DNA from 2 places in the Ensifer sp. Root127 genome. Region 2 is predicted to be linked to the other one. Evidence: riboswitches for the same ligand, from Rfam matches in the RefSeq annotation. Region 2 holds a riboswitch; the other holds the start of a gene.
What was found. A riboswitch is a leader RNA that binds a small molecule or an ion and turns the genes downstream of it on or off. The one in region 2 is predicted to bind thiamine pyrophosphate.
Positions count from the first base shown of each region.

Region 1: linked by a shared signal. The riboswitch ahead of thiC (phosphomethylpyrimidine synthase ThiC) and the one ahead of ASD03_RS18885 (ABC transporter permease) in region 2 are both predicted to bind thiamine pyrophosphate.

Region 1 covers NZ_LMDX01000054.1:323,261-335,024, forward strand. Annotated here, with positions in the region: gene ASD03_RS36675 (dicarboxylate/amino acid:cation symporter) at 1-1,016, opposite strand, end outside; gene ASD03_RS36680 (sensor histidine kinase) at 1,247-3,115, shown strand; gene ASD03_RS36685 (sigma-54 dependent transcriptional regulator) at 3,119-4,480, shown strand; TPP riboswitch at 4,658-4,789, shown strand; gene thiC (phosphomethylpyrimidine synthase ThiC) at 4,884-6,707, shown strand; gene ASD03_RS36695 (Zn-dependent hydrolase) at 6,971-8,209, opposite strand; gene ASD03_RS36700 (M20 aminoacylase family protein) at 8,254-9,429, opposite strand; gene ASD03_RS36705 (diaminopropionate ammonia-lyase) at 9,435-10,643, opposite strand; gene ASD03_RS36710 (Lrp/AsnC family transcriptional regulator) at 10,748-11,242, shown strand; gene ASD03_RS36715 (hypothetical protein) at 11,246-11,764, opposite strand, start outside.
Region 2 covers NZ_LMDX01000017.1:11,976-23,739, forward strand. Annotated here, with positions in the region: partial or broken gene ASD03_RS40000 (transposase) at 1-164, opposite strand, end outside; partial or broken gene ASD03_RS41285 (IS110 family transposase) at 423-626, opposite strand; partial or broken gene ASD03_RS18840 (IS3 family transposase) at 872-1,430, shown strand; gene ASD03_RS18845 (hypothetical protein) at 1,465-2,496, opposite strand; gene ASD03_RS41290 (transposase) at 3,309-3,671, opposite strand; partial or broken gene ASD03_RS41135 (transposase) at 3,682-3,774, opposite strand; gene ASD03_RS37185 (transposase) at 4,009-4,455, shown strand; gene tnpB (IS66 family insertion sequence element accessory protein TnpB) at 4,452-4,715, shown strand; gene ASD03_RS18865 (IS66 family transposase) at 4,852-6,507, shown strand; gene ASD03_RS18870 (hypothetical protein) at 6,707-6,895, opposite strand; gene ASD03_RS18875 (hypothetical protein) at 7,135-7,590, shown strand; gene ASD03_RS18880 (hypothetical protein) at 8,045-8,272, opposite strand; TPP riboswitch at 8,628-8,730, shown strand; gene ASD03_RS18885 (ABC transporter permease) at 8,872-9,615, shown strand; gene ASD03_RS18890 (ABC transporter substrate-binding protein) at 9,653-10,597, shown strand; gene ASD03_RS18895 (hydroxyethylthiazole kinase) at 10,594-11,334, shown strand; gene thiE (thiamine phosphate synthase) at 11,321-11,764, shown strand, end outside.

The DNA.
Region 1 (11,764 bases), on a different contig from region 2:
TGGTCGCCGAGCGACAGCGGAATGTCGGTCGCCTGGGCAATAAAGAGTGCGGCGAGCGTCATGTAGATGTTGGTGCCGTCGAGGTTGAAGGAATAGCCGGTCGGAATGACCAGCCCGACAACCGAGCGCTTGCAACCGGCCTTTTCCATCTTGCTCATCAGTCCCGGCAGCGCCGCTTCCGAAGAGGATGTACCGAGAACGAGCAGCAGTTCTTCCTTGATGTAGCGGATGAGGGCGACGATCGAGAAGCCGTTGTAGCGGGCAACCGCGCCGAGCACGACGAAGACGAAGAGCAGCGAGGTCAAATAGAATGTGCCGATCAGCATGGCGAGATTGGCGATCGAACCGACGCCATATTTGCCGATGGTGAAGGCCATGGCGCCGAACGCACCGATCGGCGCCGCCTTCATCAGGATCGCGACCAGCTTGAAGATCGGCAGCGTCAGCGCGTGCAGGAAGTCGACGACAGGCTCCGCCTTCTTGCCGACCATGGCGAGGGCCAGGCCGAACAGAACGGAGATGAACAGCACCTGCAGGATATCGCCCTCGGCAAATGCGCCGACGAGCGTGGTCGGAATGATGTTCATCAGGAAGCCGGTGATCGACTGCTCATGCGCCTTCTCGGCGTAGGAGGTGACCGCCTTGACGTCGAGCGACGCGGGGTCGATGTGCATGCCGGCGCCGGGCTGCACCACATTGGCCACGATCAGGCCGATGATGAGCGCGAGCGTCGAGAAGGTCAGGAAGTAGATCATCGCTTTGCCGGCGACCCGCCCGACCTTGGCGAGATCGGTCATGCCGGCAATGCCGGTGGCGACGGTCAGGAAGATGACCGGGGCAATAATCATCTTCACCAGGCGGATGAAGGCATCGCCTAGCGGCTTAAGCTGCGTGCCGACCTCCGGGTAGAAATGGCCGAGCAGGATGCCTGCGGCGATGGCCGCCAGAACCTGGACATAGAGATGACGATAGAAAGGTGTCTTGCCGCGCGGTTCCGCGGATTGGTCGATAATCATGATATCCTCCACTTAGGCCCAGTCCGGCGTCATGCCGGGCCTCCCAGGCCCTATTTCCGAAGCGCGACAGCTCGGGCTGTCATGAGGATGTCATTTGCAATGGGCGTGCCAGATCGCAGCACAGCTGATCAGGCCATTGAAATATCGCCATTTTTTCGAGAATCTTGGATCACGCACACGAATATTTGAGCGGATATCCGCACAGATCATCTGGAAACTTGCGCGGAATAATGCACAATTCCGCCATGTCCATGCCCGCGCCCAGCCCTATCAATCCAGAGGATCTCGACCGGCACATGCGCCGCGCCTGGCTGATTTTTGCCGCGCTAGCGTTAGTGCTGCTGGCAGCGGGGCTTTTTTTCGCCGGCGAATATGGGCGAAACAAGGCGCTTGAAACCGTCGACATCCAGAGCCGCATCGATGCCAATCTCAAGGCCTCGCTGCTGAGGGCAGTGCTGGAGCGGCAGCGCGCGCTGCCTCTGGTACTGGCAGACGACGTAGAGGTGAAGACGGCGCTTGAGAAGGGTGGCGACCAGCCGTTGCAGCGGCTCAATCAAAAGCTCGAGGCGCTGGCCGCCAATACGGATGCGGCGGTGATCTACGCGATTGGCCTCGACGGCGTGGCGGTGGCTGCCAGCAACTGGCGCGAGCCAACCAGCTTCGTCGGCAATGACTACGCTTTCCGCGAATATTTCCGGCTGGCGATGCGCGATGGCAAAGCCGAGCATTTCGCCATGGGCACCGTCAGCAAGCGGCCAGGCCTCTACATATCAAGACGTGTCGACGGGCCTGACGGCCCGATTGGCGTCGTGGTCGCCAAGCTCGAATTCGGCGGGGTCGAGGCCGATTGGCTCGCCTCCGGCAAGCCGGTCTATGTCACCGACCGGCGCGGCATCGTGCTGATCACCAGCTTCCCGTCCTGGCGCTTTATGACGACCCGTACCATTCCCGGGGATCGCCTCGCCGCCATCCGCGACAGCCTGCAGTTCGGCGATGCCTCCCTGCTGCCGCTGCCGTTCCGCCGGATCGAGCCAACGAGCAATGGATCGAGCGTGCTGACAGCGCTTCTGCCCGGCAGCAGCGAGCGGCAGTACCTCAGGGTCGAGACCATGGTTCCCTCGACCAGCTGGCGGCTGGAGCAATTGGCACCGCTAGACGCAGCCCTTGGCGCCGCGAGCCGCGAGGCAAGGCTGCTGGCCCTTGCCGTTATCGTGCCGCTGCTGGCGCTTGCCGCATTCCTTCTTCGCCGGCGCCAGGCTTTGACGCAGGTCGCGGCCAACGAACGCGCCGCGCGCGATGAGTTGGAACGCCGAGTGGCCGAGCGCACACAGGACCTAAGCCTCGCCCGAGATCACCTCGAAACCGAGATCTCCGACCACAGGCGCACGGGCGAGAGGCTGCAGGCGGTGCAGCAGGAACTGGTCCAGGCCAACCGCCTGGCAATCCTCGGACAGGTGGCGGCGGGCGTTGCCCACGAGATCAATCAGCCGGTCGCAACCATCCGCGCCTATGCCGACAATGCGCGCACCTTCCTCGACCGCGGCCAAAAAGAAACCGCCGTCGAAAATCTCGAAAGCATCGCTGCGCTGACCGAGCGGGTCGGCACCATCACCGACGAACTGCGCAGCTTTGCGCGCAAGGGCCGTTTCGTCGCCGAACCGACGGCGATGCGGGAGGTGATCGAAGGCGCTCGAATGCTGCTGCGCAGCCGCTTTGCCGGCCGCATGGACGCGATCGTCATCGACCTGCCTGATAACGGCCTCAGCGTGCTCGGCAATCGCATCCGCTTGGAACAGGTGCTGATCAACCTGTTGCAGAATGCCCTGGAAGCCCTCGGTGATCGGGCAGACGCTGAGATCCGTGTGCGGTGCGAGTTAGGCCCCTCCGAAACAGTTTCGCTTGTTGTCGCCGACAATGGTCCGGGCATTCGGCCCGATATCCTCGAAGACCTTTTCACCCCGTTCAACACCTCCAAGGATGAAGGCCTCGGTCTCGGCCTTGCCATCTCCAAGGAGATTGTCGCTGACTATGGCGGCGACATCGAGGTCAAGACCGGCCCAGAAGGCACCGTCTTCACCGTGCGTTTGAAGAGGGCCTGAGCGATGCAGCAATCCGTATGCCTCGTCGACGACGACAGCGAACTCAGGCGGGCGATGAAGCAGACGCTGGAGCTTGCCGGCCTCGCGGTCTCCGCCTTTCCCGGCGCGGCGGAAGCGCTCGCAATCCTCAACCCGGATTTTGACGGCATCGTCGTCAGCGATATCCGCATGCCCGGGATCGACGGCCTCACGCTGTTTCGCCGGATCGCCGACTTCGACCCCGACCTGCCCGTCATTCTGGTCACCGGCCACGGCGATATCCCGATGGCCGTTCAGGCCATTAAGGACGGCGTCTATGATTTCATCCCGAAACCCTTTGCCGCCGACCGTCTGGTGCAGAGCGCACGCCGCGCCTTGGAAAAACGCCGGCTGGTGATGGAAAACCGCGCGCTGAAACGCGCAGCCGAAGTCGCCGGTGAGAGCCTGCCGCTGATTGGCCAGACACCGGTCATGGAACGGCTGCGCCAGACCTTGCGGCATATCGCCGACACCGACGTGGATGTGCTTGTTGCCGGCGAAACCGGCAGCGGCAAGGAGGTGGTGGCGACGCTGCTGCACAATTGGAGCCGGCGCCGCAACGGCAACTTCGTGGCGCTGAACTGCGGCGCACTGCCGGAAACGGTAATCGAGAGCGAGCTTTTCGGCCACGAGCCCGGCGCCTTCACCGGTGCCCTGAAGAAGCGCGTCGGCCGTATCGAGCATGCGAGCGGCGGCACGCTTTTCCTCGACGAGATCGAGGCGATGCCGCCGGCAACGCAGGTCAAGATGCTGCGAGTGCTTGAAGCCCGTGAGATCACGCCGCTTGGCACCAATATCGTGCGCCCCGTCGATATCCGGGTCATCGCCGCGGCCAAGATCGACCTCGGCGACCCGGCCCAGCGGGGCGATTTTCGCGAGGATCTCTATTTCCGGCTGAACGTCGTCACCCTGTCGATCCCGCCGCTGCGCGAACGCCGGGACGATATCCCCCTTCTCTTCTCGCATTTCCTGACGCGGGCAGCCGAGCGTTTCAAGCGCGACGTGCCGACGCTTTCGCCGGCCGTCAGCCACTATCTGATGTCTCATTCCTGGCCGGGCAATGTGCGCGAGCTCTCGCACTTCGCTGAGCGCGTCGCCCTTGGCGTCGAAGGTTCGCTCGGCCAACCGATTGCCGCGGCGCCGACCAGTGCCGGCCTGCCCGAGCGGATCGAGCGCTACGAGGCGGAAATTCTGAAAGAAGCGCTGCGGGCGCAGCACGGCGACGTCAAGGCGACGATCGAAGCGCTCGGCATTCCGCGCAAGACCTTCTATGACAAGCTGCAGCGGCACGGCATCAACCGTGCGGATTATGCCGATCGCCGGGGATCAGAGAAGTCCGGCCGCTAGCGCATTTCCAGGAAAAGTGCGGAGCGGTTTTCCGTCAGGAAATGCGCAAAAACCAAAAGAACGAGCGTGCCCGCGGCTTCGTCTCATCCGGAAACGCTCTACCGGGCAATCAACAGGCCTGACACGCAACCTTCGGATTAACGCTTGACTGCGCATCCGGATCGATGGCTATCTCTAGGCATTCACCAGGGGGGTCCCGTCAAGGGGCTGAGATACTGCTGGGCGGATCGGCTTTGCCGACCGAGGCGCAGTGACCCGTTGAACCTGATCCAGTTCATACTGGCGTAGGGACGGTGCAGACATTGACGCCACGATTCCGTCATTCGCGCGGAATTTCAGGCGAACATGTCTTTTCCTTCCGGCTTCAGAACTGGGTCTCCAACCGCAAACTTGGAGCCTCATCATGAATATTGCCACCAAACCCGCAGAACTCTCGGTCACAAAAGGCCCGCTTCCCGCCTCGAAAAAGGTCTACAAGCCAGGCACGATCCATCCCGACATCCGCGTTCCCATGCGCGAAATCACCCTGCACCCGACGTCGGGCGAGCCGCCGGTCACCGTCTACGACGCCTCCGGTCCCTACACCGTAGAAGATGCCAACATCCGCATCGAGGACGGTTTGCCACGACCGCGCCGCAACTGGATCATCGCTCGCGGTGATGTCGAAGCCTATGACGGACGCGACGTGCGGCCGGAAGACAACGGCTTTGCCTCCGGCGACCGGCTGACGCCGACCTTTCCCTTCCGCCACGCGCCCTTGCGCGCGACCGGGCGGCGCGCGGTGACGCAGCTTGCCTATGCGCGGGCCGGCATCATCACGCCCGAGATGGAGTTCGTCGCCATCCGCGAGAACCTTGGCCGCGACGCTGCACGCGTCACGCTACGCGACGGCGAAAGCTTTGGTGCCCATATCCCCGATCACGTCACCCCCGAATTCGTCCGCCAGGAGATCGCCAGCGGTCGCGCCGTGCTTCCGGCCAACATCAACCACCCGGAGTCCGAGCCGATGATCATCGGCCGGAATTTCCTGGTGAAGATCAATGCCAATATCGGCAACTCCGCCGTCACTTCGTCGATGGCCGAGGAAGTGGAGAAGATGGTCTGGGCGACCCGCTGGGGCGCAGACACGGTCATGGACCTGTCGACCGGCCGCAACATTCACAACATCCGCGAATGGATCATCCGCAACTCGCCCGTGCCGATCGGCACCGTGCCGCTCTACCAGGCGCTGGAAAAGGTCAACGGCATCGCCGAGGATCTGAGCTGGGAGGTCTATCGCGATACGCTGATCGAGCAGGCGGAACAGGGGGTCGACTACTTCACCATCCATGCCGGTGTCCGGCTGCACTATATCCCGCTGACGGTCGACCGGGTCACCGGCATCGTCTCGCGCGGCGGCTCGATCATGGCGAAGTGGTGCCTGCACCACCACAAGGAGAGCTTTCTCTACGAGCACTTCGAAGAGATCTGCGACATCTGCCGCGCCTATGACGTCTCGTTTTCGCTCGGCGACGGCCTGCGCCCGGGCTCGATCGCCGATGCCAATGACGCGGCGCAATTTGCCGAACTGGAAACGCTGGGCGAGCTGACGAAGATCGCCTGGGCGAAAGACTGCCAGGTGATGATCGAGGGCCCCGGCCACGTGCCGATGCACAAGATCAAGGAAAACATGGACAAGCAGCTCGCTGTCTGTGGCGAGGCACCGTTCTATACGCTTGGGCCGCTGACGACCGACATCGCCCCCGGCTACGACCACATCACCTCCGGCATTGGTGCTGCGATGATCGGCTGGTTCGGCACGGCCATGCTCTGCTATGTGACACCGAAGGAACATCTGGGGCTTCCCGACCGCAACGACGTCAAGGTGGGCGTCATCACCTACAAGATCGCGGCCCATGCCGCCGATCTCGCCAAGGGGCACCCGGCGGCCCGCACGCGCGACGACGCCCTGTCGCGCGCCCGCTTCGAGTTCCGCTGGGAGGACCAGTTCAACCTGTCGCTCGATCCGGAAACCGCCCGCTCCTTCCACGACGAAACCTTGCCGAAGGAGGCGCACAAGGTCGCGCATTTTTGCTCCATGTGCGGGCCGAAGTTCTGCTCGATGCGGATCTCGCACGACATCCGCGCCGAGGCGCAGAAGGAAGGTTTTCAAGCGATGGCGGCCAAGTATCGTGAGGGTGGCGACCTCTATATGCCGGTCGACAGCGAGGCAGACGTACGGGGATAACGACCACGCCAGAAGGGGCGGCAACCCCGCCCCTTCTGGCGCCCGGCGGGCTCCGGCGCTCTTTACGCAATGGCCCATCTCTTCGTCATGCTCGGGCTCGACCCGAGCATGACATTGGAGGCAGCCGGCCTGTTGATACGAGGCTGACACAGAGGTGCCGGCTGGATGCTCGGGTCAAGCCCGAGCATGACGGTGAGAGGAATTGTTGCCGCATCAGCATCTTGATCGCTCCAAGGAGGTCGCACCCGGCCCCTTCCGGCGCCCTAAGGGCTGCCTGCAAGCAGAGCGCCGACATCGCGCAGAACATTGGCACCGGCGACGAGGTCTGCCGGATCCGTGTGTTCGCGCGGATTGTGGCTGATCCCGTCGTGGCTCGGCACGAAGATCATCGCAGCCGGCGCGATGCGGGCGATCATCTGGGCGTCGTGGCCGGCGCCGGAGGTCATCCGCCGGCTCTTCAGCCCACGGGCCTTCGCGGAAACTTCAATCGCCGCGACGACCGCACTGTCGAAACTGACGGGCTCGAACCGGGCGAGACGCTCGACTGAGACGGTCACATGCTCTTCCTGCTCAAGCCGGTCGAGAAAGCCGGAAAGCGCGCTTTCAAGCGCCCTCAGGCGATCCTCGTCCGGGTCGGGCAGGTCGATGGTAAAGACCGCGCGCGAGGGGATGACGTTGATCGCGTCCGGCTCGAAGCGCATGGTTCCGATCGTCGCAACGCTCGGCGCGTTTGATCGCGCGATGTGCTCGCGCAGGAACAGGCCGACGCGCGCGGCAGCAAGGCCCGCATCGGAGCGCATCGCCATCGGCGTGGTACCGGCATGATTGGCAACGCCCTCTATGGTCACGCGCTGCCAGGAAATCCCTTGCAGATTTTCGACGGCGCCGATCGTGGTCGCTTCGCGCTCAAGCACCGGCCCCTGCTCGATGTGCAATTCAACATAGGCATGAGGTTTCAGAAAGCCGGGCTCCGCGGTGCCGGCGTAACCTATGCACGCGAGTTCCGCTCCGAGCGTCGTGCCATCGGTTCCGACCGTCGCAAGCGCGGCTTCGACCGCAAGGCCGCCCACATGAACAAGCGACCCCAGCATATCGGGCGCGTAGCGCACCCCCTCCTCGTTGGTAAAGGCCGCGACGACGATCGGGCGGACAGGCGCGAATCCCTGCTCCTTCAGTGTCTCGATGACTTCGAGGGCGGCAAGCACGCCGTAGCAGCCATCGTAGATGCCGGCATTGATGACCGTGTCGATATGGGAGCCGAGCATTAACGGCGATTGCCCGGCGTTATCCTGGCTTTGCCAGACGCCGAAGATATTGCCGATGCGGTCGACGGCGATCTCCAGCCCCGCGGCCTGCAGCCAAGCGACTAGGCGGTCCCGCCCGAGCTTGTCGGTGTCAGACGCAGCAAGCCGTGTCAGTTGCCCCTGATCGTTGCGCCCGATCGCGCCGAGTTCGCGGATGCGGGTAAGCAGACGTTCGGCATTAATGGACTGATGAGACATGACGGCGCCGCCTTCAATCGTGTTTGTATTGAGCATCGCGACTGTCACTGCCCCACATCCGGTGCGGCCAGCCGTTGCCGGACGATTTCGGCGTGGAACCGGGCACCGAAGATCAAGGCATCGTCATTGAAGTCGTAATGCGGATTGTGCAGCGGCGCGGATTCCTGGCCGTTGCCGATAAAGACGAAGCAACCCGGCACATGCGCGAGGAACCGGGCAAAATCCTCCGATCCGGTCATCGGCTCGGCGGCGACGGCGACATTGTCCGTCCCGAACACCGCACCGGCCGCTGCGAAGGCATGATCGACGAGAGCCGGATCGTTGAGCAGCGGCACGAACTCACGCGTATAGGTCACCTCGACCTCGCAGCCATAGGCATCCGCCGTCCCCTTGGCGATCGTGCGCATCTGCTGTTCGATCCTGGCGCTCACCTCAGGTCGGAAGCTGCGCGCATCACCAAGAATGCGGGCCAGGCCTGGCAAGGCATTGCGCGTGCCGTCGGTGATCAATTCGGTCACGGAGACGACGGCGATATCGGCCGGAGAGAGCCTTCGCGAAACGATGGTCTGGAGATTGACCACTGTCGCGCAGGCAGCGACCAGCGTCTCGTTGCCCGCGTGAGGTCGCGCGGCATGGCCGCCGACGCCCTTGAGCGTGACCTCGAAATTGTCTTCGGCCGACATGATGGCGCCGGCACGGGTCTCGAACTTTCCGACCGGCAGGCCCGGCATGTTGTGCAGCCCATAGATCTCGTCGAAGGGAAAGCGTTCCAGCATGCCATCGGCGAGCATGGCAAGTGCACCCTTCCCCCATTCTTCAGCTGGCTGGAAAACGAAGCGCACGGTCCCGTCAAAGCCACCCTCCTCGGCCAGCAGCTTTGCTGCGCCGAGCAGCATCGCCGTATGGCCGTCGTGGCCGCAGGCGTGCATCGTGCCGGGCCGGGTGGAGCAATAGGCAATTGTCCCCTGTTCCGCGATACGCAGCGCATCCATATCGGCACGCAGCGCTATGGCGCGATTTCCCGTTCCATGCCGCAGCGTGCCGATCACCCCGGTGCCACCGATACCTTCGGCGACCTCGTCAAGGCCGAACTCCCGCAGCTTGGCGGCAACGAAGGCCGCTGTCCGCTTTTCCTCGAAACCGAATTCCGGATGGGCGTGCAGGTCATGACGCCACGCCGTCATCTCCGCCACAAGCTTGTCGATATCCGTGTTTGCCATCCGCGTCATACCCTTTCCAATTTCTCAGCCCCGGCGACATCAGCCGGCGCGAGGCCAACCAGCTCTTCGTAGCGTTCAGGATCCGTGGCACCTTCGGTATTGATCACCAGGATCCGCGAATTGGCATCAAGGCCGAGGGCGGCGCGCATGTTCGGGTCTCCGGCGACCGTGATGAGGCCAGCCAGCCCGACACCGCCGCTTTCGCCAGCAACGATTGCCGGATCGCCCCCTTTCGGGCGAGCGAGGCGGTTCATGATCGAAACGGCATCCTCCTCGTCGATCATCATGAAGGCGTCGGCAACACGCGAAAGAATGCGCCAGGCGACAAGAGAAGGCTCGTAACATTCGAGCATCGCCATGACAGTTGGCTCGCCATGTGGCACTTTCACCGGATGGCCGGCCCTTGCCGTTTCCAGCAGGCAGGCAGCTCGGGCCGGCTCGACTACGACGAAGCGCGGCCGGTCATGACCGTAACGCAGCGCCAGGTGCCCGGCCGTTGCAGCAGCGATTCCGCCGACGCCGGCTTGCACGAAGACATGCGTCGGTGGTGCGTCGATCGTCCGCAAGGCTTCGCACAAAAGCGCCGTATATCCCTGCATGACCAGACCGGGAATATATTCGTATCCCGGCCAGGAGGTGTCCGATACGACGGTCCAGCCACGCTCGTTGCAGACCTTCGCCGCAAACTCCACCGAGTCGTCATAGGTTCCTTCGACCCGGACGATCTCGGCGCCGTAATGCGCAATCGCCTCTATGCGTTTCTGGCTGACACCGGAATGCACGAAGATCACCGATTTCGCACCGACAAGCTCAGCGCCCATCGCCACTGAGCGACCATGGTTGCCATCCGTGGCGCAGCCGAACGTCATTTGGCGCGCAACCGCGCGAACGTCAGGGCGCGTGAGATCGTCTATGTCGACGTCCAGGCCTGTCTGCTTCCGGACCCCGTCAAGCACCAGCCGGATCACCGCGTAGGATCCGCCAAGCGCCTTGAAACTGCCGAGCCCGAGCCGATGGCCCTCGTCCTTGACGAAGATTGCTCCGACCCCGAGTTCGGCCGCAAGCGCCGGCAAGGAATGAAGCGGCGTCGGCCGATGATCGTCACGGCGCGATAGCTGCCGCTCAACCTCTGCAGCCGCAGCAATCGAGAGCATTTCGGCATCGTCAGGCAGCAGCGGCGATCCGAAATCGGCATGGTGGTTGCGAATGAGCATGTGGGCAATCTCCTCGTTCGATGAAGTTATATTTCACCGAACGAGAGAAATGCGCTCTAAATGGAGAGCCCTTACGCAAGTTTGTAAATGACAATGAGGAAATGATGGCCGTTTCAAAGAGCACATCGGCGGAGCTCGACCGCTTCGACCTGGCAATCCTCTCAATCCTGCAGAAGGACAACACGACGCCACAGCGACAGATCGGCGAGGCCGTCAACCTGTCTGCGCCGGCCGTGCAACGGCGGATCAAGCGCATGGAAGAAACTGGGGTCATCCGCAGCAATGTCGCGGTGATCGAGCCGGCGCGGGTCAACCAGGCCCTGACGATCCTTGTCGAAGTGGAGGTGGAAAGCGAGCAGATCGACCTGCTCGATGCGGCCAAGGCCGCCTTCTCGGCCGCTCCGGAAGTCCAGCAATGCTATTACGTCACGGGCGACGTGGACTTCATGCTTGTCGTGATCGTGCCGACGATGGGCGATTACGAGGCCTTCACCCGCCGCATGTTCTTCGGCAACCCCAACATCCGGCGCTTTAGAACCTTCGTCACCATGGATCGCGTCAAGGTCGGCCTTTCCGTACCGGTAGAAAAGCCGCGCTGAAGGCTACTTTCGTCCGGCGAGCGCCTTCTTCTCCGCCGCCGCCCCCAGCGGCGCGCCGGCACCGATCGAGGACAGATAGGCATCGACGGTTTCAAGCGACGAGGCCGGCGCGAAACCCTCACCGGTTTCCGCTGTGACGATCGCCAGTTGCGTCTGCCAGCGTCCGGCGTTCCGGCAAGCAACCGACACGAAATCCGGCTGATCCGGCCGCTTCATCTCGTATTCGCGGCAGAGCCGCTCGCCGCCCGCCTGGAACGTCGAGACCAATCGAACTTTGGCCTCTCCGTCGCCGATCGCGATTTCCTCCCCCGACGCGCGCTGGTCGAGGATACCCGACACTTCAGGGTCGACCAGCCCCGCGACCTGCGGGTTCGCGACATCTACCTGGCCCGCTCCTCCGATAAGATACCCTCCGACGCCACCGACGACGATAAGCAGCGAGGCGGCTAGCGCCATCATCCATTGCGACGGGCGACGCGGCGCCTGTGCCGCGGGCTCCGGGCGGCGAAACGCGACGACATT
Region 2 (11,764 bases):
AGCGTATTTGGAGACCAGCACCTGGGCGACGGTTGCTTCCGTTGGAATGCCACCTTCGATCAGCCGGGCGGGAGCGGCGGCCTGAACGACGACAACTTCGGGCGTCGAACAACCAGAACCCGGAACTGAGCCGGAACGATATCGAGCTTCTCGCTGACAACATCCTCTCGATCCGCAATAGCCTCGATCTCTCTCGTGACGTCGCCAATGCGTTGCTCCAATTGGCGTAGGTCTGCGAACAGGTTTCCGAGCAACTTGCGCATGGCAGGCGACAGGTCGTTTGATAAATCGTTAAGGGCCTGCCGCAGGTCAACCTTGAACGGGCCTGCTCCCTGCCGCAGCGCTAAGCCGTATTCGAGGCAGAAGGCTCGCATCTGATTGATCAGGCGTGTTCGCGTGCCGATCATCTGGTCTCGTACACGGTGCAATGCCTGAAGATCAGCCTGCTCTTCGCTTTTGATCGCTGCAAACCGCATAGTCGGCCGCGTAGCTGCTTCAGCGATGGCCTCCGCGTCGATGATGTCACTCTTGTTCGACTTGACGTAAGGCTTCACAAATTGTGCCGGGATCAGACGTGCATTGTGACCAAGCGCCTGGATCTTTCTGGCGATCCTCTGATCCGGCACAGGATTCCATCCCTACGACCGCAGGTGCTGCACGCTCGAAGAACTGCAGCAGCGTATCGCGTCGGAAACGAACCTTTTGGACTGGAACTCTGTCGCTTCCTAAGCCAATGACGTGGAAGATGTTCTTGCCGATATCAACTCCATAGACAGCCGCAGGGCGCGGCACATTGCGTTCAGGCATTTCAACGTCCTTTGGTTTAGCCGCCTCATGCTGAGGCAAGAGGGCGAGGCGGACCATCCCATTAGTGGTGACGCCCGCAGCCCAGCGGAACGCTGTCGCGCATCTGATGAGCCAACATGGGATGAGTGACCGGCGGGCGTGTAAAGCCATCGGCTTTTGCCGAATGACGATCCGTTATGAAACCAGCCGCGGCGACGATCATGGCCTTCGCGAGCGAATGAAGGCGCTGGCACATGAACGCCGCCGCTTTGGATATCGACGCATTCATGTGCTGCTCAGACGGGAGGGACAACTTGTGAACCAAAAGAAGCTCTTCCGGCTCTATCGGGAGGAGAAGCTGACGGTGCGCAAGCGCGGCGGCGGGAAGCGAGCGATAGGCACACGAGCACCGATGCTGATCCCGATGGCAGCCAATGATCGTTGGTCGCTGGACTTCGTGTCGGATCAACTCGCCGATGGACGCAGGTTCCGGGTTCTGACGGTCGTCGACGATTGCACCAGAGAATAACTGGCACTCGTCGCCGATACATCGCTTTCCGGTCTGCGGGTTGCCCGTGAGCTTGACCAAACCCAGGATGATCGTCAGTGACAACGGTAGCGAGTTCACCTGCAACGCAATCCTGCAAAGGGTGCCCGCTAATAACGTGCGGCTGCGTCTTAGTCATCCGTTGAGGCTTTTAGGCTGAGGCGCCGAAACTGAAACGTGCTTATGTTCAAGCCCGTAAGTTCATATCCGATATTCACACCGCCGACTTTGTAGTCGGAAAGCCGTACAGAACGGAGGAACCCCTTTTTACTGGCTATTTCAATGGCCCTCCTGGCGTAGGGCAGAATGTCACCATGAAATTGAACCCATTCACCTAGGTGAGTGCTTCGGTTTGACAGTTTCGATGGCGGTATGAAGTAAATTAGCCTCTTGGTTCCGAGATCAATTTGTGTTCGATCACGTTCCGAAGTTTGGAGTGCGTAGCGATCATCATAGGTGCTAATCTGAAGCCAGACGTATTCTCCGTAACCGGGGCTCCGGCGATTTAGGTTCTGGATCGTGAAATTTACCGGGAAGATAATCGCGTGCCTACTGGTATCGTAACCAGGTTTCTTGTTTGGGTCATCATAGACTCTGCGGAAGTCCAGATTAAAGGTGAGGCGCTGCATGCGATCGAGAGAAGGGATGTGCCTCCCATACGTTCCCGGTGCCGCAATCGTTTGCTGAAGTATGAGGTTTGGCAGCGCCGCTCTGTTGCTATTGTATTTTCCGCCTAATTCACTGTCGCCGCTAACAGCAAGTTCAACGCGTCCATCAGGGTAAACAACAAGTCGTTTATCGGGGGTTGACCAACCATATCCGCCGTCGAAGCGGCCGCCGCCCCCGAGATTACTTCGGCTTCCCCATTGGGCGAGCTCCCACACCGGTTTTACGTCCGCCATATCGGGGCGATCTGGGCTCTTAAGTTGATATCGGCTCGCCTTGGCGCACAAAAAGTCGCCGTCTGGGTTCCTGCAAGCACGAATAGCCAGAAAGCCGGCTTTAAAGTCTGGGTCTGCTATTAACTCGCGCCCTCCGAGGGGTTTTTTGTGGCTCCAAACGTTCATCAGGCGCTCTGCGAAAGCAGGATGTGCGCCCTTCCATTGAATCAGGAGAAGTACTGCGGCAACTAGTGCCAAAGTGGCCCATTTACTCATTTTCATCCCATCTACCCATTCTGTAAGCCTGACGATAGCAAGGCTTTCACATCATTCCACCCACTCATGCGACCCGCACACGCCATCCCAATCTAGCCTATCTGCCCGCTTCAATGGTTTCGGAAAGATAGGCGATGATCGGAGAGATCTTTTAACGAAAAGGAAAGGCAAAGCTCCGAGCGGGCGCCTGGTGCGCGCGGCTGGACAGACGCCACACCGGTGACGGTGAAAGGATCTTGAGGAAACTGCCGTCTCGATAGCAGCATGGTTCAAGCTATCACGTCCGCGGTCCGTGAGGACGACTCCGTCTGAATGAAAAGGCGTCTCTTGGCAAGCCCAGGATCCAACTGACCGCGCAATAAGTGGCGAACACGGTCGCGTTCCACGCTGCCTGGGTAATGTCTTCTGAGGTCATTCGCCTCGGTTGAGATTCGGCCGATTTTGGACACTCACGCTTTCGTGAGCGTTGCGTAGATTCGCCGTGGAAGGTGGCGAATGTGGCTTGGAGCGACGTGCTTGGGCCTTACCCAATTGCTCCTTGGTAAGCACCTCTGTGGTTGCCGCCCATTTTGCCACAGGTTTTTGACCTTTCTGGTGAGTAATCGAGTGCGCACCTCTGTCAGACCTTTGATTGCCGCATCAGAGGCCGCTGGCCGCTATGGTGATCTGCGGACAGGATCCAATCCCGATTCCGAGCTTGTGGGCTCTCGCGCTTACGCTGGTTTTCCCCGTCCAGATCTGTTCGATCATTTGCCCATTCGGGTCGCCGACTTCTTACACCCCACCTCGACGTGAGGTCGCTTTTTGCTGCATGACGTTCATACAGCCGCCGCCTTCGCCGGATCCCGATAATCCTCATTCTTTGTCAGCATGGCCCAAATTTGCCGCACCATCCTGTTAGCAAGCGCAATCGCTACCAACATCCGCAGCTTCCTTCCCAGCATGCCCGTAAGCCACGAGCCTTCGGGTAGAGACCTGCGTCCCAACCAATTCAGTCGCGATATGGCGCCAATGATCAGGAGATTGCGGATGTCGGCCTGACCAGCCTTCGACACCCGCCCGTGCCGTTCTTTGCCGTCGGGCGAGTGCAGGCGTGGGACGAGCCCCAGCCATCGCGACCGCGCCGGAAGTTTGTCATCTCTGGAGCGAAAGCGTCGAATGCTGCTTCGGCACAAGCCCAAGCCATGCTCAGAAGTGGCGACCCGACTTGAAGTCGGAGGGTTCTCTCATGGAGGAAACTAAGGCGCTGGCTGTAACGACACCGACGCCGGGAATGGTCATCAGCCGGCGGACGCATCACTCCATTACAACCGGCATCAGATCGCGATCAATACGGAAGAACCTTGTTTGACCTCCCGGAGTTGTTCAACGAGATCTCGTAGAGTATGGCGAACCGGCAGGGAGTTCCTCGAATTCCTCGTCTTCATTGTATGCGCCGCCTACATCCCATTGATTCCGTGTGTTTCTGAGCATTGAGGTATCTGCCACAAGGTTTTCGGCAAGAGCTGGAGATTGGGGATGGCAGATGGTGAGGGATTTGTTGGGCGCTGTGAAATTGTCGAGCCTCGTCGTGGAAACCGGCGATGGCCCAATGCCGTGAAGGCGCGGATTGTTTCGGAGAGCCTTCAGCCTGGAGTTAGGGTCGCTGACGTTGCGCGTCGTCATGATCTCGTTGCGCATCAGCTTTCTTGCTGGCGACGACAAGCACGTCAGGGTCTTCTGGCGCTGCCTGCCGAACTGATGCCAGCCATTGAGGACGGGTCTATCGAACCTGCCTTTGTGCTGCTGGCGATCGCAACGGAGTCGAAGGAGGTTGCCGATGCGTCGCCGGTTCCGGAGCCGGTCGAGATCACATCGGGGATCATGACAGTAGAAATAGGCGCAGACCTCGTGGTGAGGGTTCCCGGCGATGTGCCGGTTGATCGGGTTGCGGCCTTGGTGCGGGCGATGCGAGGGACAGCATGATCGTCGCGGGCCAACGCTTACCGATCCTGATCGCGACGCGGCCAGTGGACTTCCGCTGTGGCCATCAGGCGCTGGCATTGATGGTGCAGACCGAGTTGAAGCTTGATCCGCATTCCGGGGTCACCGTGGTCTTCCGGTCGAAGCGCGGGGATCGTTTGAAAATCCTGGTCTGGGATGGCACCGGAATGGTGCGAACAGGGCAGCTTTGCCTGGCCCAAGGTGCAGGATGGAACGATGCGGCTGTCACGTGCGCAGTTTGAAGCGTTGTTCGAAGGGCTCGATTGGCGACGAGTGATGGCGCGGCGGGTGGCACCGCCAACTGCGGCAGGATGACTCACTGGCTCGATTTTGGCATTGTTTTATTGGGCTTTTCTGCTTGATTTGCTATAAAGCTGCATGTCGCAGCCGATCGATCTCAGCCAGTTCCCGGACCTTCCCGTCGAGGTGTTGAACGCCTTTGCGGCGGTGCAGTTCGAGCTGTCGGTGGAGCGTGCGGCACGTCAGCATGAGCAGGCGGTGGTGGCCGAAAAGGACGCCTTCATCACCGAGCTGAAGGAGCTGATCGAGAGGCTGGAGGGCCAGGTTCAGGACTACCGCCGTACGAAGTTCGGGCCGAAATCGGAAAAGCTGGATCCAACGCAGATGGAACTGGCGCTGGAGGACCTGGAAACGGCGATTGCCGAAACACAGGCCCAGATCGCCTTCGTCGAGGAAAAGATCGCGGCGAGCGGACCCGATATCGGCAAGGACGCCCCTCGTAAACTGCGCAAGACGCGCGCGCTGCCTGAGCACCTGCCGCGGGTCGAGCGGGTGATCGAGCCCGACAGCATCGCTTGCCCCTGTGGTTGCGGCAACATGGTGCGGATCGGCGAAGATCGGACGGAACGGCTCGATCAAATTCCGGCTTGCTATCAGGTGATCGTCACGATCCGCCCGAAATACGCTTGTCCCAAGGGCCGCACGGGCGTGGTTCAGGCCAGAGCGCCGGCGCATTTGCTGGAAGGTAGCTGGCCGACCGAAGCCCTGTTGGCGCAGATCGCCGTGTCCAAGCATTCCGAACATATGCCGCTCAACCGTCAGGCGACAGTCATGGCCCGGCACGGAGCGCCGATCGACCGCACCGTCCTGGCAGATTGGATGGGCAGGACGGGTGCTGCGATCGCGCCGGTGGTAGACCACATGGCCATGATCCTGAAACAGGGCAGCTCAAGGCTCTATGTCGACGAGACCACGGCCCCGGTGTTGGATCCGGGAGGCGGCAAGACCAAAACTGGCTATCTCTGGGCGGTTCTGCGCGACGACCGCGGCTGGAACGGCTCTGCGCCGACTGGCGTGGTCTTCCACTACCGGCCTGGGCGTAAAGGCGAATATGCCGCAGAAATCCTCGACGGCTTCAACGGCACGATCCAAGTGGATGCCTATGGTGGCTACTCGCACCTCGCCACGCCGGACCGCACGGGCGGCGATCCGTTGAAGCTGGCCTTCTGCTGGGCGCATGGCCGCAGAAAACTGATCAAGGCCAAGCCAAAGAAGGGTTCGCCCATCGTCGACGAGGCGTTGTTACGCATCGCCGCTCTTTACAAGATTGAAGACGGCATCCGAGGCCGTGATCCCGAATATCGCCGGGATGTCCGCCAACACCTGTCCCGCCCATTGGTGGATGAGTTCTTCACCTGGCTGTCCGCTCAAGCCGCGCGCGTCTCGCGCAAGTCCGACCTCGGTCAGGCTATGGCCTATATGCTCAAACGCCAGGATGGCTTCCGACTGTTCCTCGACGACGGCTGCGTCGACATCGATTCAAACCTGGTCGAAAACGCCATACGCAGCCCGGCCATGAACCGCCGCAACGCGCTGTTTGCCGGGCATGACGAGGGTGGCCGAAATTGGGCCCGCTTTGCCAGCCTGATCGGAAGCTGCAAAATGAATGGTGTCGAACCCTACGCCTACCTGCGAGATCTCTTCATCAGCCTCGCCAACGGTCATCTCGCCAAAGATATCGACGCACTCATGCCGTGGGCCTATGCGCACCGCCGGATCAGCGCCTCACAGTGAGCTCGCCCGGGACTCTTCGATGAGCTCACAGGACATCCGCAAGCGATAGACCTGACCGCTGCAACCGCAAAATCAATGGGGTGGAGACGCCGCATACTCTTTTCATTGAGTTTGTTCAGAAGCGCAATGGTGTGGGCCCGGTCTAACGGTTGGTAGTGATCCCAACTACATCATAACATTGCTGCGCCTGTCTCCGTTTCTATCGACGAAACCGATCCAGGCGGTTGTCCGCAATGTATTTCTCGCAGATCTCGAGCTCGTGGGCGAGTTCGCCGATGCGGCGGGCATTGTCCCGAGTCCTGGCGAGCTCCAACTCAACCTTTAGTCGATCCCTCTGAGCGAGATAGCGTTTTGCGAAGTCGGCGGCGCGTTTTGCAGCGTCGGTCATTCTCACGAATTCCTTTTAAGTCCCTGCCGGCGTGGTGCCGCAGGAGCGTTCTATCACACCCAAATCGGAAGGTGCATTATCAATATGAACCGACGCACGCGGCGGCCCTTGCACTCGTCAAACAGTGGGAAGTCTTGTAGACGAAGGCTTATTCGGAACTCGCTGACGTCCTGACCACTGGCTACGGCCACACCAGCGCGAGCAACATAGTGATAACTGGAGCGCAGGAAGGAGGGATCTTGGACGATCTCGCCACGTTCGAGCAGCGGGTCGCGCGCCTAGTTGCCACTCACAGACAACCGGTTCACGGTATCGTCTCCCGAGATCTCAACACCGGTAGGCTTCACTCGTCGATGCTGCTCAAAAAGCTGAATGAGGGCGACTATGACGCCGTGCCCGCCGAACTGATGAAGTGGGTTTATACTGGCGGCAAGCGTGTGAAGGGTCTAATCAACCTCGACCGACCGAGGCTGGATTGGGGCGCAAAACGAGTTCGTCTCAACCAACACGCAACCGGCCGCACCGAAGGCTCCCAACTCGTGACAAAGGAAAACGTCAGCTGGGTTGCCGGCGTCCTTTCGATGACCGCATTCGCCTTCACCGGCACTGGTCCACACCAGTGGGCCGGGGACCTGGTCGTTGCATTCGTGGTCGGTGCAGTCCTCTTTATCCGTAATTGGCTCGGTCCGGCATGATCACCTGGCCGAAGATCCTCGGCGGCGCGCATCCTTGCGACAATCGCCGTTCCCAACGCGCCTGCACACCAAAGGCGGTGCGTGTCCTAAACCGCGTTATGCCGGCGCCTACACCTAAGGCCGACTACAGTTTCGGCACACCCCGACGGACTGTGCGTCCGCGCGGCAACGCTGACTGTTGCCCTGCATGCTCATCCAAAGCGAACGGCCGTGGAGTTGAAGCGGCACGAGCGTCATCGGAAGGTCCAGCGCTGCTGGAAGCGCGGGCCGTGTGGGGCAATGCGGCACAACATCTTAGGGCTCGTTATGCGGTCGGCACTGGCCGTCAAGAAGCCCGGTACATCTGCAATCGTGCCCATATCTATAGTGGGAAACCGATGCGGGTGGATCGCTAGGCCCCCCGTTGATGGAGCCATCGGGATGCTGAATTGGCGCTAGAAGTCCGAAAGCAGTTTCAAGCTCGCCATGAAGATCCAGACCCGCTGCGCCGTTGCGCGATCGAACGCGACCAGACGGGACCTGATCTCAACGCCGTTTCATTATGGTTGATCCCAACAATCGCCCCGTCGCCGACACGCTCGAAGGCGATTGCAACGAGAAGCTCCGCATATTGACCAATGCCCGCGACGGCCGTGAGCGCGGCCGAGAGCACAATCAATTCATCCTCGATAAAGCTGTCCATGAGCGATTGGTCGCAATGACGGCGAACTTCCACAAAGTCTGGTAGATCCCGACAGCCAAAACCGCGAACGAAAACGGCTGCTGGCACACCATTGAGGATGTCACTCTCTTAAAGCTGCCGACGGAAGGACCATTAAGCTTCACGTTCGCTTAAAGGGAAGCAAAAGCCAGACGTTCACCACCATGAACCCGAAATCCTCCGCTAAGCAGATCAAGACAAAGCCCAGTATCGTTGAACTGCTCGGTAGGCTTTTCGATAATTGCAGGGAGCGAAGACCGTCCACTTCATCACTTGATAAGGAACAACCGGCTGTCAATTTTGCGATTGACATCGTCCCAGTATTGCCTACAAATCCGGGTATTCCGAGGGGAGCACTTCACAGTGCTGAGATGGCGGTGAGCCGGACCCTTGAACCTGATCCGGGTCATGCCGGCGTAGGAACGGGAAAAGAGCCTCTTTCGGCAATCTAATCACGTCTTCGCTTTCACCTGGGTCTCCGTGATGTTTTGTCTGGAGATCGATCGATGCTGTCTTTTGCCAAGTTGCCGCCGGATGGCGGGTTTGCGTTTCGTCCGGGTCGCTGCGTCGGCTGACCGGCGATGCGCCTGGCGTTTACCTTTGGCCGTAGCCTTGTTGCGCTTGCTGTCCTTTGGCAGGCGGCGGTGTTTGTTTTTGCGCTGCCGCGCTATCTGTTACCGACGCCGGTCGAGGTGCTGGCCGTGTTTGCGCGACAGCCTGCATTTCTGCTTGAGCAGAGCCTTGTGACGATTGCCGAAATGCTGGCCGGCCTCGCGGTTGGTACGGCGTTCGGCGTGGCAACGGCTATCGGACTTGCGGCTTTTCCGCGGCTCGGAAAGCTTGTCTGGCCCTTTGTGCTCGTCCTTCAAGCCTTTCCCGTCTTCGTCATCGCGCCATTGCTGGTGCTGTGGTTCGGCTTCGGCATGGTTTCGAAGATCGTGATGGCGGCGATCATCATCTTCTTTCCCGTTGTGTCTGCGTTCTCGGACGGTCTACGCCGTACCGATACGCAGATCCTTGATGCCGTTGCGCTGACCAAGGCGAGCCACTGGCAGGCGCTAAGGCTCGTGCGACTGCCGCTGGCGTTGCCGGGGCTGGTCACCGGCCTGCGCGTTGCTGCCCCCTTGGCACCGCTCGGCGCCGTCGTTGGCGAGTGGGTAGGCGCTTCGGCCGGCCTCGGCTTCGTTATCGTCCAGGCAAATGCCCGCATGCAGACCGATGTCGTCTTCGCTGCGATGGCCATTCTTGCTGTGCTTGCCGTCGCCCTCAGGCTACTCGTCGATGAGGCAACACGTCCACTCGCGCACTGGGTGCGGGAAACCTGAACTTCTGAGATCAATTGGGAGAGTTCAAAGCATCATGATCCGCAAATCTCTGCTTTCCGCTAGCCTCGCTCTCGGCGTCGTCTTTTCAGCCGGTTCGGCAACGGCCGCCGAAAAACTGACGGTGATGCTGGAGTGGTTCGTCAATCCCGACCATGCGCCGATCGTCGTCGCGAAGGAGCTCGGCCTGTTCGAAAAGGCGGGGCTCGATGTTGAGTTGGTTCCGCCCGCCGATCCTTCAAGCGTGCCGCGTCTCGTTGCAGCGGGGCAGGCGGATATCGGCGTGCATTATCAGCCGAACCTGTACCTTGACCATGCTGCAGGCCTGCCTCTGGTTCGCATCGGCACCTTGGTCGAGACGCCGCTCAACACCGTCACCGTCCTTGACGACGGTCTGATCCGAAGCCTTGCCGACTTGAAGGGCAAGAAGATCGGCTTTTCCGTCTCCGGTTTCGAGGATGTGATGCTCGGACATATGCTCGCCTCGGCCGGTCTCAAGAAGGAAGATGTCGAACTGGTCAACGTCAACTTCGCCCTGTCTCCGTCGCTGATCGCAGGCAAGGTCGATGCAACGATCGGCGGCTTCCGGAATTTTGAACTGACGCAGATGCGGCTCGAGGGGCAAGAGGGCCGGTCCTTCTTCCCAGAAGAGCATGGCGTGCCCGTTTATGACGAACTCGTCTTCGTCACCGACAAGGCAAAGGTTGCCGACAAACGCTTGCGGCCTTTCCTGGCCGCGGTGGAGCAGGGTGCGATTTTCCTTACCAATCATCCGACTGAAGCTTGGAAGCTGTTCGTCAAGGCTTATCCGAACCTCGATGACGAACTCAACCGCAGTGCATTCACGGACACGCTGCCGCGCTTCGCCAAAAGGCCGGCGGCGCTCGACCGTGGCCGCTACGAGCGGTTTGGCGCTTTTCTCTCCGAAAGCGGGTTGATCGGCAAGGCACCGGCTGTCGACGATATCGCGGTGGAAATCCGATGACGGGTACATCGGACTTCGTCGACAGTGTTGCCGCATCGCTGGCGCTTGTGCGGCAGCGGCGCCCCCGCGTGCATTGCCTGATGAACACGGTGGTGCAGAAGTTCGTAGCCGATGGGCTGGCAGCTCTGGGTGCGATCCCCTCGATGACATCGGCCCTGGAAGAGGTCGAAGCTTTTGCCCAGCGAGCCGATGCGCTCGTCGTCAATCTAGGTACGCTTGATGAAGAGCGACGCACGGCGATCCGCTTGGCAACAGTCGTTGCGCGCCACGCCAATAAACCGTGGATCGTCGATCCCGTGCACTGCGACTATTCGCCGTCACGGCTCGCCTTCGCCCGAGAACTCATCGCGTCCGAACCTTCAGTTGTTCGCGGCAACGCCAGCGAGATGGACCTTTTTGGGGAGGTCAATGGCGCGCTGAAGATCAAGACCGGGGCAGTCGATGAACTCACACTGGATCTACATACGATCCGGGTTGAGAACGGCCACCCCCTCATGGCGCAGGTCACGGGTACCGGGTGCCTCTCCGGCGCCTTGATCGCAGCTTTCATGGCCGTCGAGCCGGATCGACTGAGGGCCGCCACGGGTGCATTGCTGACAAGCGGCATCGCCGCCGAAATCGCCGCGCGAAGCTCGAATGGCCCCGGGACGTTCGAAGCAGCCCTCCGCGACGCGCTCGCAGCGCTGCGCCCAGAGGATATCATTGTCAATGCGAGGATTTCCCATGCCGAAGGTTGACTACCGCCTCAACGCCCTCGTCGATGCACGCCTTGGGGACAAGGCGCATTTGGCTGATCTGGCGCGCATCGCCGCGCTCAATGGTGCGACGCTGATCCAGTATCGCGACAAAACGAGCTCGACACGGGAGATGATCGAACAGGCGCGGGCGATCTGCGCTGCTCTTTCAGACACCGGAGTGCCCTTCGTCGTCAATGACCGCATCGATGTGGCGCTCGGATCGGGCGCTGATGGCGTCCATCTCGGCCGGGACGACATGGACGCAGCCACGGCGCGCTCGATCATGGGCGATACCGCGATCATCGGCCTGACGGTCAAGAACGAAGCGGACGCTGAGACGGCGATTGCCTCGCCGATCGACTATGCTTGCATCGGCGGGGTCTATGAGACGCTGTCGAAGCACAACCCCGATCCGCCTGTTGGCCTCGAA